DNA from 3 places in the Mesorhizobium sp. WSM4849 genome. Region 1 is predicted to be linked to each of the others. Evidence: predicted binding sites of a transcription regulator. Region 1 holds the regulator's gene; each other region holds the start of a gene.

Evidence for each region. Region 1 encodes PhoB, which activates phosphate uptake and scavenging genes when phosphate is short. Its sites were predicted from a motif close to TGTCATNNANCTGTCAT; they were not measured.
Region 2: the regulator PhoB is predicted to act here: its motif matches at 1,637-1,653, upstream of AC0L3L_RS34645 (RNA degradosome polyphosphate kinase).
Region 3: the regulator PhoB is predicted to act here: its motif matches at 1,599-1,615, upstream of phnC (phosphonate ABC transporter ATP-binding protein).

Annotation. Positions count from the first base shown of each region.
Region 1 is NZ_JBVVPW010000004.1:68,339-71,672, reverse strand. It holds gene AC0L3L_RS05450 (ROK family protein) at 131-1,378, shown strand; gene phoB (phosphate regulon transcriptional regulator PhoB) at 1,575-2,264, opposite strand; gene phoU (phosphate signaling complex protein PhoU) at 2,281-2,988, opposite strand; gene pstB (phosphate ABC transporter ATP-binding protein PstB) at 3,027-3,334, opposite strand, start outside.
Region 2 is NZ_JBVVPW010000055.1:20,355-23,688, reverse strand. It holds gene AC0L3L_RS34655 (FAD-dependent monooxygenase) at 6-1,235, opposite strand; gene AC0L3L_RS34650 (zinc-finger domain-containing protein) at 1,252-1,497, opposite strand; gene AC0L3L_RS34645 (RNA degradosome polyphosphate kinase) at 1,813-3,334, shown strand, end outside.
Region 3 is NZ_JBVVPW010000044.1:3,868-7,201, reverse strand. It holds gene phnL (phosphonate C-P lyase system protein PhnL) at 1-199, shown strand, start outside; gene AC0L3L_RS32385 (DapH/DapD/GlmU-related protein) at 196-813, shown strand; gene AC0L3L_RS32380 (hypothetical protein) at 893-1,333, shown strand; gene phnC (phosphonate ABC transporter ATP-binding protein) at 1,686-2,543, shown strand; gene phnD (phosphonate ABC transporter substrate-binding protein) at 2,687-3,334, shown strand, end outside.

The sequences.
Region 1 (3,334 bases):
GTCCCTGCCGACTTATTTCGAGCCTCGGAATAAATAATGACAGGGTCCGCTGCTTCTGCCACTATTTGTCGGACATTACCGACGGCCTCCGATTCATGAGCGGCCGCGGCAATAGGGAGGAAGCAAAAGAATGTCGGTTGGAATCCGTCATGACGATTTGCGCCGGCGTAACCGGGCGATGGTGATTTCTGCGGTACGCCGGGCCGGCCAGCCGTCGCGGACCGAGATCGCCGCAACCACCGGCCTCAGCCATTCGACCATATCGGCGATCTCTTCCGACCTGATCCAGGAAGGCATCCTGACCGAGAGCAAGGCGAGCGAGACCGTTTCGATGAAACGCGGCCGACCGCAGGTCGGCCTCAGCCTCAATCCGGAAGCCGCTGCGGTATTGGCGGTCGTGTTGTCGCTGAATTTCCTGTCGGTCGCTGTCATCGATTATGCCGGACAGGTCGTCGCCGAGGAACAGCGCCGGCTGGACACGCTGACCATGTCGCGCGACGAGCTGATCGACGAATGTGTCGCCATCGTGCGGCGCCGGATCGAAGACCCCGACCTCGACGTCCAAAGCGTCGCCCGCATCGCGCTGGCGATCCAGGGCATCACCGATTCGCATGCGCGCGCCATGTTGTGGTCGCCGATCACGCCGCAGACGAACATCGCCTTCGCCGACATTCTGGAACGCGAGTTCGGCATCCCGGCCATCATGGAGAACGACTGCAACATGATGGCCGTGGCGCTGCGCTGGCGCGACCCGGATCGCTACCGCGACGATTTCATCGCCATCCTGCTCTCGCACGGCATCGGTATGGGGCTGGTGCTGAAGGGCGAACTGTTCACCGGCACCCATTCCTCGGGCGGCGAATTCGGCCACATGATTCATCGGCCGGGCGGCGCGCTTTGCCGCTGCGGGCGGCGCGGCTGCGTCGAGGCCTATGCCGGCAACTACGCCATCTGGCGCAACGCAAGGCAATTGAGCGAGAACGCAGAGCCGGTCGCCGATGTCAGCGACGCCGAGATGCAGGCACTGGCGGCCCGGGCGCGTCAGACGGACGGACCGGAGCGCGAAGCCTACCGCAAGGCCGGCGAAGCGCTCGGCTTCGGGCTTGGCAGCCTGTTCGCGCTGATCGATCCGGCGCCGGTCGCCATGGTCGGCGCCAGCGCTGCCGCCTTCGACCTGATCGAACCGGCCCTGCGCGAGGCCATCGCCCAGACCGCCGGCGGCCAGCATTCGGGTTCGATTTCCTTCGACACCGAGACGAACGAGCTGCCGCTGATCCGCGAAGGCTGCGCCTTGCGGGCGCTGAGCTTCGTCGACCAGGAGATTTTCGCGCCGGGCGCGCAAGGGAAGTCCGGCACGATCAGGAAGGACGTGGCCTGAGTCCGAAGGCAAGGAACAAAGGCGGAATGCGACTTGGGGATGTGTTGAGATTCAGGTCAGGCCGCGCCGGGCTCGAAGACGGGCGCGAGCCGACCAGACTGGGTGAGTTCCGAGAACCGGAACGGAGCGTACTTTTGGGTACGTACCGGAAGCGCAGGAAATCGCCGGTCGCAGGCCGGCATCACCTGAATATCAGCTAGTCTTCCCTGATCGCATAGCCCGCACCGCGGATGGTGCGGATGACGTCGGGCATGCGACCATTGTTGACCGCCTTGCGCAACCGGCCGACATGGACGTCCACCGTGCGCTCGTCGATGTAGATCGTCTCGCCCCAGACATTATCGAGCAACTGGCTGCGCGAGAAGACCCGACCTGGGTGCCGCATCATGAATTCGAGCAGCCGGAATTCGGTCGGCCCGAGCCGGATCTCGCTCTTCTTGCGATAGACCCTGTGCGATTCGCGATCGAGCATGATGTCGCCGACCTTCAGCACGCTGGACAGCACTTCGGGCTTGGCGCGGCGCAGCAGCGCCTTGATCCTGGCCATGAATTCCGGTGTCGAGAACGGCTTGACCAGGTAGTCGTCGGCCCCTGTCGAGAGGCCGCGCACCCGGTCGCTCTCCTCGCCGCGTGCGGTCAGCATGATGATCGGCAGCCGCTCGGTTTCGGGGCGCATCCGAAGGCGTCGGCAAAGCTCGATGCCGGAAACCGCCGGCACCATCCAGTCGAGCACCAGAAGATCGGGCACGTTTTCCTGCAGCCGGATTTCGGCCTCGTCGCCGCGCGTCACCACCTCGACCTGATAGCCTTCGGATTCCAGATTGTAGCGGAGGAGGACGCCCAGCGGCTCTTCGTCCTCCACCACCATGATGCGTGGCGCGATCATCGACCGGTCACCCCCGTCATGTCGCCGGCGCCGACATCGTCGTTTCGTCGAGCTTCGGGCGATCCGCCGGCAATTGCTGCCCGGTCACGACATAGTAGGCGTTTTCGGCGATGTTGGTGACGTGATCGCCGATACGCTCGAGATTCTTGGCGCAGAACAGAAGATGCGTGCAGGCGGTGATGTTGCGCGGATCCTCCATCATGTAGGTCAGGAGTTCGCGAAAAACCGCCGTGTATTTCACGTCGATCTTCTGGTCGTCGGCGCGCAGTTCTTTCAACGCGCCGGCATTGCGCGACACATAGTGCTCGACCACGCCGCGGAGCTGCACAAGAACGAGATCCGCCATCGCGTCGATACCGTGCGAGAGATTACGCGGCGTGGCGCTCTGCCCGACTGCGCTGACCCGCTTGGCTATGTTCTTGGCCAGGTCGCCGATGCGCTCGAGATCGCCGGCCATGCGGATTGCGCCAACCACGGCGCGCAGATCTTGCGCCATCGGCTGCCGCTTGGCGATCAGCGTGATCGCACTATCGTCGAGTTCGCGCTGCCGCGCATCCATGATGGCGTCGTCCGAGACGACGCGCTGCGCCATCGCATTGTCTGATGCAAGCAACGCGCGGATCGAGGCTGCGACCATCGCGGCGGCGAGCTCGTCCATATCGCGGATCAGCCTGTCGATGTGCTCCAGTTCCTCGTCGAAAGATGCGACGGTGTGTTCACCCATGATACTGTCCTCGTGTTCGAAATTCGCCGCCGGACCGCTCAGCCGAACCGGCCGGTGATGTAGTCCTGGGTGCGCTTGTCGTCGGGGTTGGTGAACATCTTGTCGGTCGCGCCCTCCTCGACCAGATAGCCGAGATGGAACATCGCCGTGCGTTGCGACACGCGCGCTGCCTGCTGCATCGAATGGGTGACGATGACGATCGTGTAGTTCTGGCGCAGTTCGTCAATCAGTTCCTCGACGCGGGCGGTGGCGATCGGATCGAGCGCCGAACAGGGCTCGTCCATCAGGATCACTTCCGGCGATACGGCGATGGCGCGCGCGATGCACAGGCGCTGCTGCTGTCCGC
Region 2 (3,334 bases), on a different contig from region 1:
AGTTTTCATCGCCGATCGACGATTTCCGGCGGCCGCCAGCCATAGAGCCAGTCGAGATCGGCCGCGAGCTTTTCCGGCGAGCGCAGCTTCAGGAACAGGTTGCGCGCGACGGCCACCGGCCCCGCTGCATGCCAGGCGAAGCGGTTGACGGCACCGCGGCGGGCGACCCTGGCGATGCGCGGGCGCCGCACCTTTTCCCAGGCGGCAAGCGCGCTCCCGGGATCGGCAGGCGAGGCGGCGATAAAACCGGCAAGGGTTGCGGCATCCTCGATCGCCATCGCCGCGCCCTGCGCCGCAAACGGCGTCATCGCATGCGCCGCATCACCGATCAGGGCGATGCCGCCGGGCGTCGTCCATGGCTGTCCTTGGTCGACCGTATGGATCGGCCATGCGGTCCACGGGCCGGCATCCTCGGCAAGCCGGGCCAGTGCTGGCGCCGTGCCACGCATGGCGCCGGCGAGGATATTGGGGTCGGCGCGGCCCGACCAGCCCTCGGCGATGATCTCGCCCGTGGTGAAGGCGGCCAGGTTGAACGCCGTGCCGTTACTGACCGGATAGGTGACGAGGTGGAAGCCGGGATGCAGGAAGGTGGTCACGCAATTGGCGGCGCCGACCGCCGCAACGGCTTCTCCCGCGACGCTGTCTGCACTGATCGTAGCGCGCCAGGCAAGCTCGCCCGAAAACCGGCTTTTGGCCGCAAGCCCGCCAAAAGCGCGGATCGCCGACCAGACGCCGTCGGCGCCGATCAGCAGAAAGCCGTCGGCTTCCACCGTCTTGCCGGCAATCTCGACTGTTGCCGTGGTATGGCGCGGTCCTGTGGCGACGCCGCTGACGCGCGCGCCGGTGGCGAGACTGATGTCCGGCTGTTCGGCGATCCGCGCCATCAGCGCGTGTTGCAGGTCAGCCCGATGAGCGACGAGATAGGGCGCCTGCCAGCGCCTTTCGGCTGCTTCGCCAAGCGGCACCCGCGCCAGCTCGCGCAGCGTGGCCGCCTCCTTGAGCACGACCGCCTCCGGCCGCATCGCCGCCGGCAACAGCCGGTCGAGCACGCCGAGGTGGCGAAGGATGCGCGTCGCGTTGGGTGAGAGCTGGATGCCGGCGCCGGCGGCTTCGAGGCGCGGCGCCTGTTCGAACAGCCGCACCAGATAGCCGCGCTCGGAAAACGCCAGCGCCGCAGTCAGTCCAGCGACGCCGGCTCCGGCGATAACCACCTGCCGGGACCGGGTGTCGTCCATGCGGATGGCGTGCGCGTCAGGCAGCCTGGTCGATATAGAGGCATCCCGCAGGCTGCGTTTCCGTCGCCTTCAGCTTTGGCGAATAGCGATAAAGGGTCGAGCAATAGGGGCAGACCTTTTCATTGTCGTCGCCCATGTCGAGAAACACATGCGGATGGTCGAAAGGTGGGTTGGCGCCGGTGCACATGAATTCCTTGACGCCGATGTCGATCGCCGCATAGCCCGCATCGTTCTGGAAATGGGGAATGGAACCGCCTGCCATCGTCGTCTCCTATATTTGACGCATGACCCCGGATCATGCGCAAAATCAAAATTCCACCGCGACCTTTGCGCGTCCAAAGGACGCGCCGCGCTGTACCTGGATTGCATCTGGATCATAAGCAGTCTCTTTGCAAGATCGATGAAATCAAACTGTCGTAAAAGCCTGTCACAGGATAAGCTAAGCCGGTTAAGGCATGGTCCGAAAACCGAATTCGGTTTCGCTGGGGATCATGCGTAGCTTAAGTGTGGGGGCGTCCTTTGCGCGTCCGCAAAGACGCGCCACGCTGTGGCCAGCGGTGCGAAACGAGCAGGAACCATGAACGAACTAAAGCCGGTGCAGAGCGAATTCACCACTGTCGAGGTGGCGAGCCCCGAGGGCGGCAACCCGGACCGCTTCGTCAACCGCGAGTTTTCCTGGCTGCAATTCAACCGCCGCGTCCTCGAGGAATCGCTGAACGCCAATCATCCGCTGCTCGAGCGTGTCCGCTTCCTGTCGATTTCGGCCGCCAATCTCGACGAGTTCTTCATGGTCCGCGTCGCCGGTCTCGCCGGCCAGGTTCGCGAAGGCATCACGCTGAAGAGCCCGGATGGCCGCACCCCCGTACAACAGCTGGAACAGTTGCTGCGCGAGGTCGAGCGCCTGCAGGAGGACCAGCAGAAAAGCCTTTCCGCGCTGATGCTGCTGCTCGACAAGGAAGGCATCGAGAGCATCAGCCGCGATGCGCTGACCAAGGACGAGAAGACCTGGCTCGAGGATCATTTCCAGGAGCAGGTGTTTCCGGTGCTTACACCGCTTTCGATCGACCCGGCGCATCCGTTCCCGTTCATTCCCAATCTCGGCTTCTCGATGGCCCTGCAACTGCGCCATCGCAGGAATGGCGAAGAGATGAGCGCCCTGTTGCGTCTGCCGGTGGCGCTGAAGCGGTTCATCCGCTTGCCTGACCGCAAGCGTCATTTCCGCTTCATTCCGCTGGAAGAGGCGGTCGGTCTCTATATCGGCAAGCTGTTCCCCGGCTACGAAGTCAAGGGCTCCGGCACGTTCCGCATCATCCGCGACAGTGACATCGAGGTCGAGGAAGAGTCCGAGGATCTCGTGCGCCTGTTCGAGACGGCGCTGAAGCGCCGCCGCCGCGGCTCGGTCATCCGCATCGAATTCGACAAGCTGATGCCGGCCGAACTGCGCGAGTTCGTCGCCGGCGAGCTTGGCGTCTCGTCGAGCCGCATCAGCGTGCTCACCGGTCCGCTGGCGCTCAGCCAGATTTCCGAGATCGTCGCCATCGCCCGCGACGATCTCAAGTTCACGCCCTATAATCCGCGCTTTCCCGAGCGCATCCGCGAGCACGGCGGTGACTGTTTCGCCGCCATCCGCGAGAAGGACATCATCGTTCATCACCCCTACGAATCCTTCGACGTGGTGGTGCAGTTCCTGCGCCAGGCGATGGCCGACCCGGAAGTGGTGGCGATCAAGCAGACGCTCTATCGCACCTCGAACGACAGCCCGATCGTGCGCGCTTTGGTCGACGCGGCGGAGGCCGGCAAGTCGGTGACGGCGCTGGTCGAGCTCAAGGCACGTTTCGACGAGGAAGCCAACATCCGATGGGCGCGCGACCTCGAGCGCGCCGGCGTTCAGGTCGTGTTCGGCTTCCTCGAACTGAAGACCCATGCGAAAATGTCGCTGGTGGTGCGGCGCGAGGACGGCAAGCTGCGCAATTACGTGCATCTCGGCACCGGCAACTACCACCCGGTCACCGCGCGCATCTACACCGACCTGTCCTTCTTCACCACCGATCCGACGATCGCCCGCGATGTCGCCCAGCTGTTCAATTTCATCACCGGCT
Region 3 (3,334 bases), on a different contig from region 1:
GCACCCGATCCTGCTGCTCGACGAGCCGACCGCTTCGCTCGACGCCAGGAACCGCGACGTGGTGATTGCGCTGATCGCGGCCAAGAAGGCGGCGGGCGTCGCCCTGCTCGGCATCTTCCACGACCACGACGTGAGCGAGGCAGTGGCCGACCGCGTCATCGACGTGACCGCTTTTGCCGCCGGAAAAATCGCCGCGTGACCCGAAAACTGTCGGAAACGCCGCTGGTCCACGAAACGGCGGAAGTCGAGAACTCGACGCTCGGTCGCTGGACCGAGATCGCCGAACGCTGCCGGGTTTCGGAGAGCACGATCGGCGACTATTCCTACATGATGCAGGACTGCAGCGCCTGGTGCGCGACGATCGGCAAATTCGCCAACATCGCCGCCAGCGTGCGCATCAACGCCACCAACCATCCGACCTGGCGGCCAACGCTGCACCATTTCACCTATCGTGCCTCGGACTATTGGGACGACGCCGAGCACGAGAGCGAATTCTTTGCCCAGCGCCGTGCCAGGCGCGTCACCATCGGCCACGACACCTGGCTTGGCCACGGCTCGACCATCCTGCCCAGCGTCACCATAGGCGATGGCGCGGCGGTCGGCGCCGGCGCCGTGGTGTCGAAGGACGTCGCGCCCTACACCATCGTCGGCGGCGTGCCGGCCAAACCGATCCGCGAACGTTTCGACCGCCGCACGGTGGAACGCTATCAGGCACTCGCCTGGTGGGATTGGGACCACGCCCAACTACGCGCCGCGCTCGACGATTTCCGCGCGCTTGCGGCGGAAGCGTTTCTGGAAAAATATGGCGGCTAACGTCCCTTGCTCAACGCTGTCGCCTTTTAATTGACGATTGCCGGGCAAAAAGTCGTAAGAAAAAAACGTAAGGATTGGCATGATCAGACGATGGGTAGGATTTTGCCTGGTTGCGCTGGTGACTCTCTTGCCTCAACAAGCGCCTGCCAACCAGGTGCCGAAGATGGATCCTCGCGGCGCGGTCCTTTGCATCTGGATGATCTATGCATCAATCCACGCGATCGGTGAAAACTGCGCTCCGAAGCAAGATCGTGATTTTCTCGACTTCCTTCAGTCAGGGATCGACCGCATGAACGCCTTCATCATCAGGAACTCGGACACCACGCAAGCTGCGCTGGACGAACGGCAGAACCAGATCCGTGCGCGCCAAGCTCAACGCGGCACCGCCTCTTGTGAGCTGGAGGGCGAGAGCATGGCACTCTACAATTCGCTCAAGTCTGTCGATCCCAGCCAGAGCACCGCCAACATGGACAAGTTGCTCGAAGTCGATCGCGAGCCCTTGTTAAACCCCTGTCTTTGAAGGTTCCTTTCATATGCATGACACATGACTCGGACAGGAGGCGGTCTTCCCTGGAGATCGCCATGCTTCACTCCGTGAAACCTTCGCTAGCCGGATTTTTGCCGGCTCTAACCCGAACCCTCCCGTGCATCTCGGCAAGCGCTCCAACAGCGCATACAATTTGCTCGTCGAGCCCGGCAAACTGTCGTCTGCCATACATTCTCGAGGACCCCCTGGTCCTGGGTTGACAGCGCGTCGCCTCTGCACCTGTGGACGGTAACAAAACTGACATCAATCCGACACCGCGGTTTCATGCGGCTGCGCTAGCGAAGGTTAACGGACCTTCGAAACGCGACTGGACTGGAACTTGCCTATGTCAGCAACCTCAGCCACGCTCGAGATCCGCGGTGTCACCCGCCGGTTTGGCAGGAACACCGCCGTCAGCAATGTCGACATCTTGATCCCGCACGGGCAGATGGTCGGCATCATCGGCCGCTCGGGCGCCGGCAAGTCGACGCTTTTGCGGATGATCAACCGCCTTATCGATCCGAGCCAGGGCTCGATTTTCTTTGACGGCGCCGAAGTTTCCAACCTGCGCGGTTCGCTGCTCAGGCGGTGGCAGCGCGATTGCGCCATGATCTTTCAGCAATTCAACCTGGTGCCGCGTCTCGACGTGCTGACCAATGTGCTGCTCGGCCGGCTCAATCACCGCTCGACCCTTGTCAATCTGCTCGGTGTCTTCTCCCGCGAGGAACGGGCCGAGGCGATCGCGGCGCTCGAGCGTCTCGACATCGCCCGCACGGCGCTGCAACCGACCGGCACGTTGTCCGGCGGCCAGCAGCAGCGCGTTGCGATTGCCCGCGCCATGATGCAGCAGCCGAAAGTCATCCTCGCCGACGAGCCGATCGCCTCGCTCGACCCGCTCAACGCCAAAGTGGTGATGGATTCGCTGCAGGACATCAATCTGCGCGAGGGCCTCACCGTCGTCACCAATCTGCACACGCTGGATACCGCGCGCACCTATTGCAACCGCATCATCGGCATGGCCGCCGGCAAGGTCGTGTTCGACGGCCCACCCGAAGAGCTCAACCGCGAGGCTGTGCGCATGGTCTACGGCGCCGACAGCAATGGCGGCGAAATCTCCGAGGCCATCACCTCGACCAGCGTCACCATCAAGCAAAAAATCGCCGCATCCACCGGACCGCTCGAGCCCGCATTTCCAGGCTACTAGTTCCATGATCCCGGAAAGTGGATACCGGTATACGAAAGGTCATGGACAACCGAAGAGCGCCTGGATCGCCAGCCCGCGTCAAGGGCGCTGTCAAAATTCGAACGCTGCCGGCGCGATGCCGGAACCAACAGGAGAGACGCGAAATGTTTAGAAAGATAGTCTTCGGTGCCGTTTCCATCCTCGCCATGGCGGTGGGCACGGTCCAGGCACAGGACCTGAAGGAGTTCCGCGTCGGCATTCTGGGCGGCGAGAACGAAGCCGACCGTCTGCGCAATTACCAGTGCTTCGCCGACCACATCAAAGAAGTCCTCGGCGTCGAGAAAGTTTCGCTGTTCCCGGCCGCCGATTACGACGGCGTCACCCAGGGCCTGCTCGGCGGCACGCTTGACTTTGCCGAACTGGGCGCTTCCGGCTACGCCAAGATCTATCTCGAAAACAAGGACGCGGTTCAGCCGATCCTGACGACGGTCCAGACCGACGGTTCGACCGGCTACCATTCGGTCATGGTTGCCCGTGCTGATTCCGGCATCAAGACGCTCGCCGACATGAAGGGCAAGAAACTCGGTTTCGCCGATCCCGATTCGACTTCTGGTTACCTGATCCCGGTCACTTCACTGCCCAAGGACATCGGCATGGACGTGAAGAGCTATTTCGCGTCGACCGGTTTCGGCGGCGGCCATGAACAGCTTGTCCTTGAAGTCCTGAAGGGTACGTTCGATGCCGGCACCACCTGGGCCTCCGGCGTCGGCGACTTCAAGGACGGCTACAGCTCGGGCAATCTGCGCAAGATG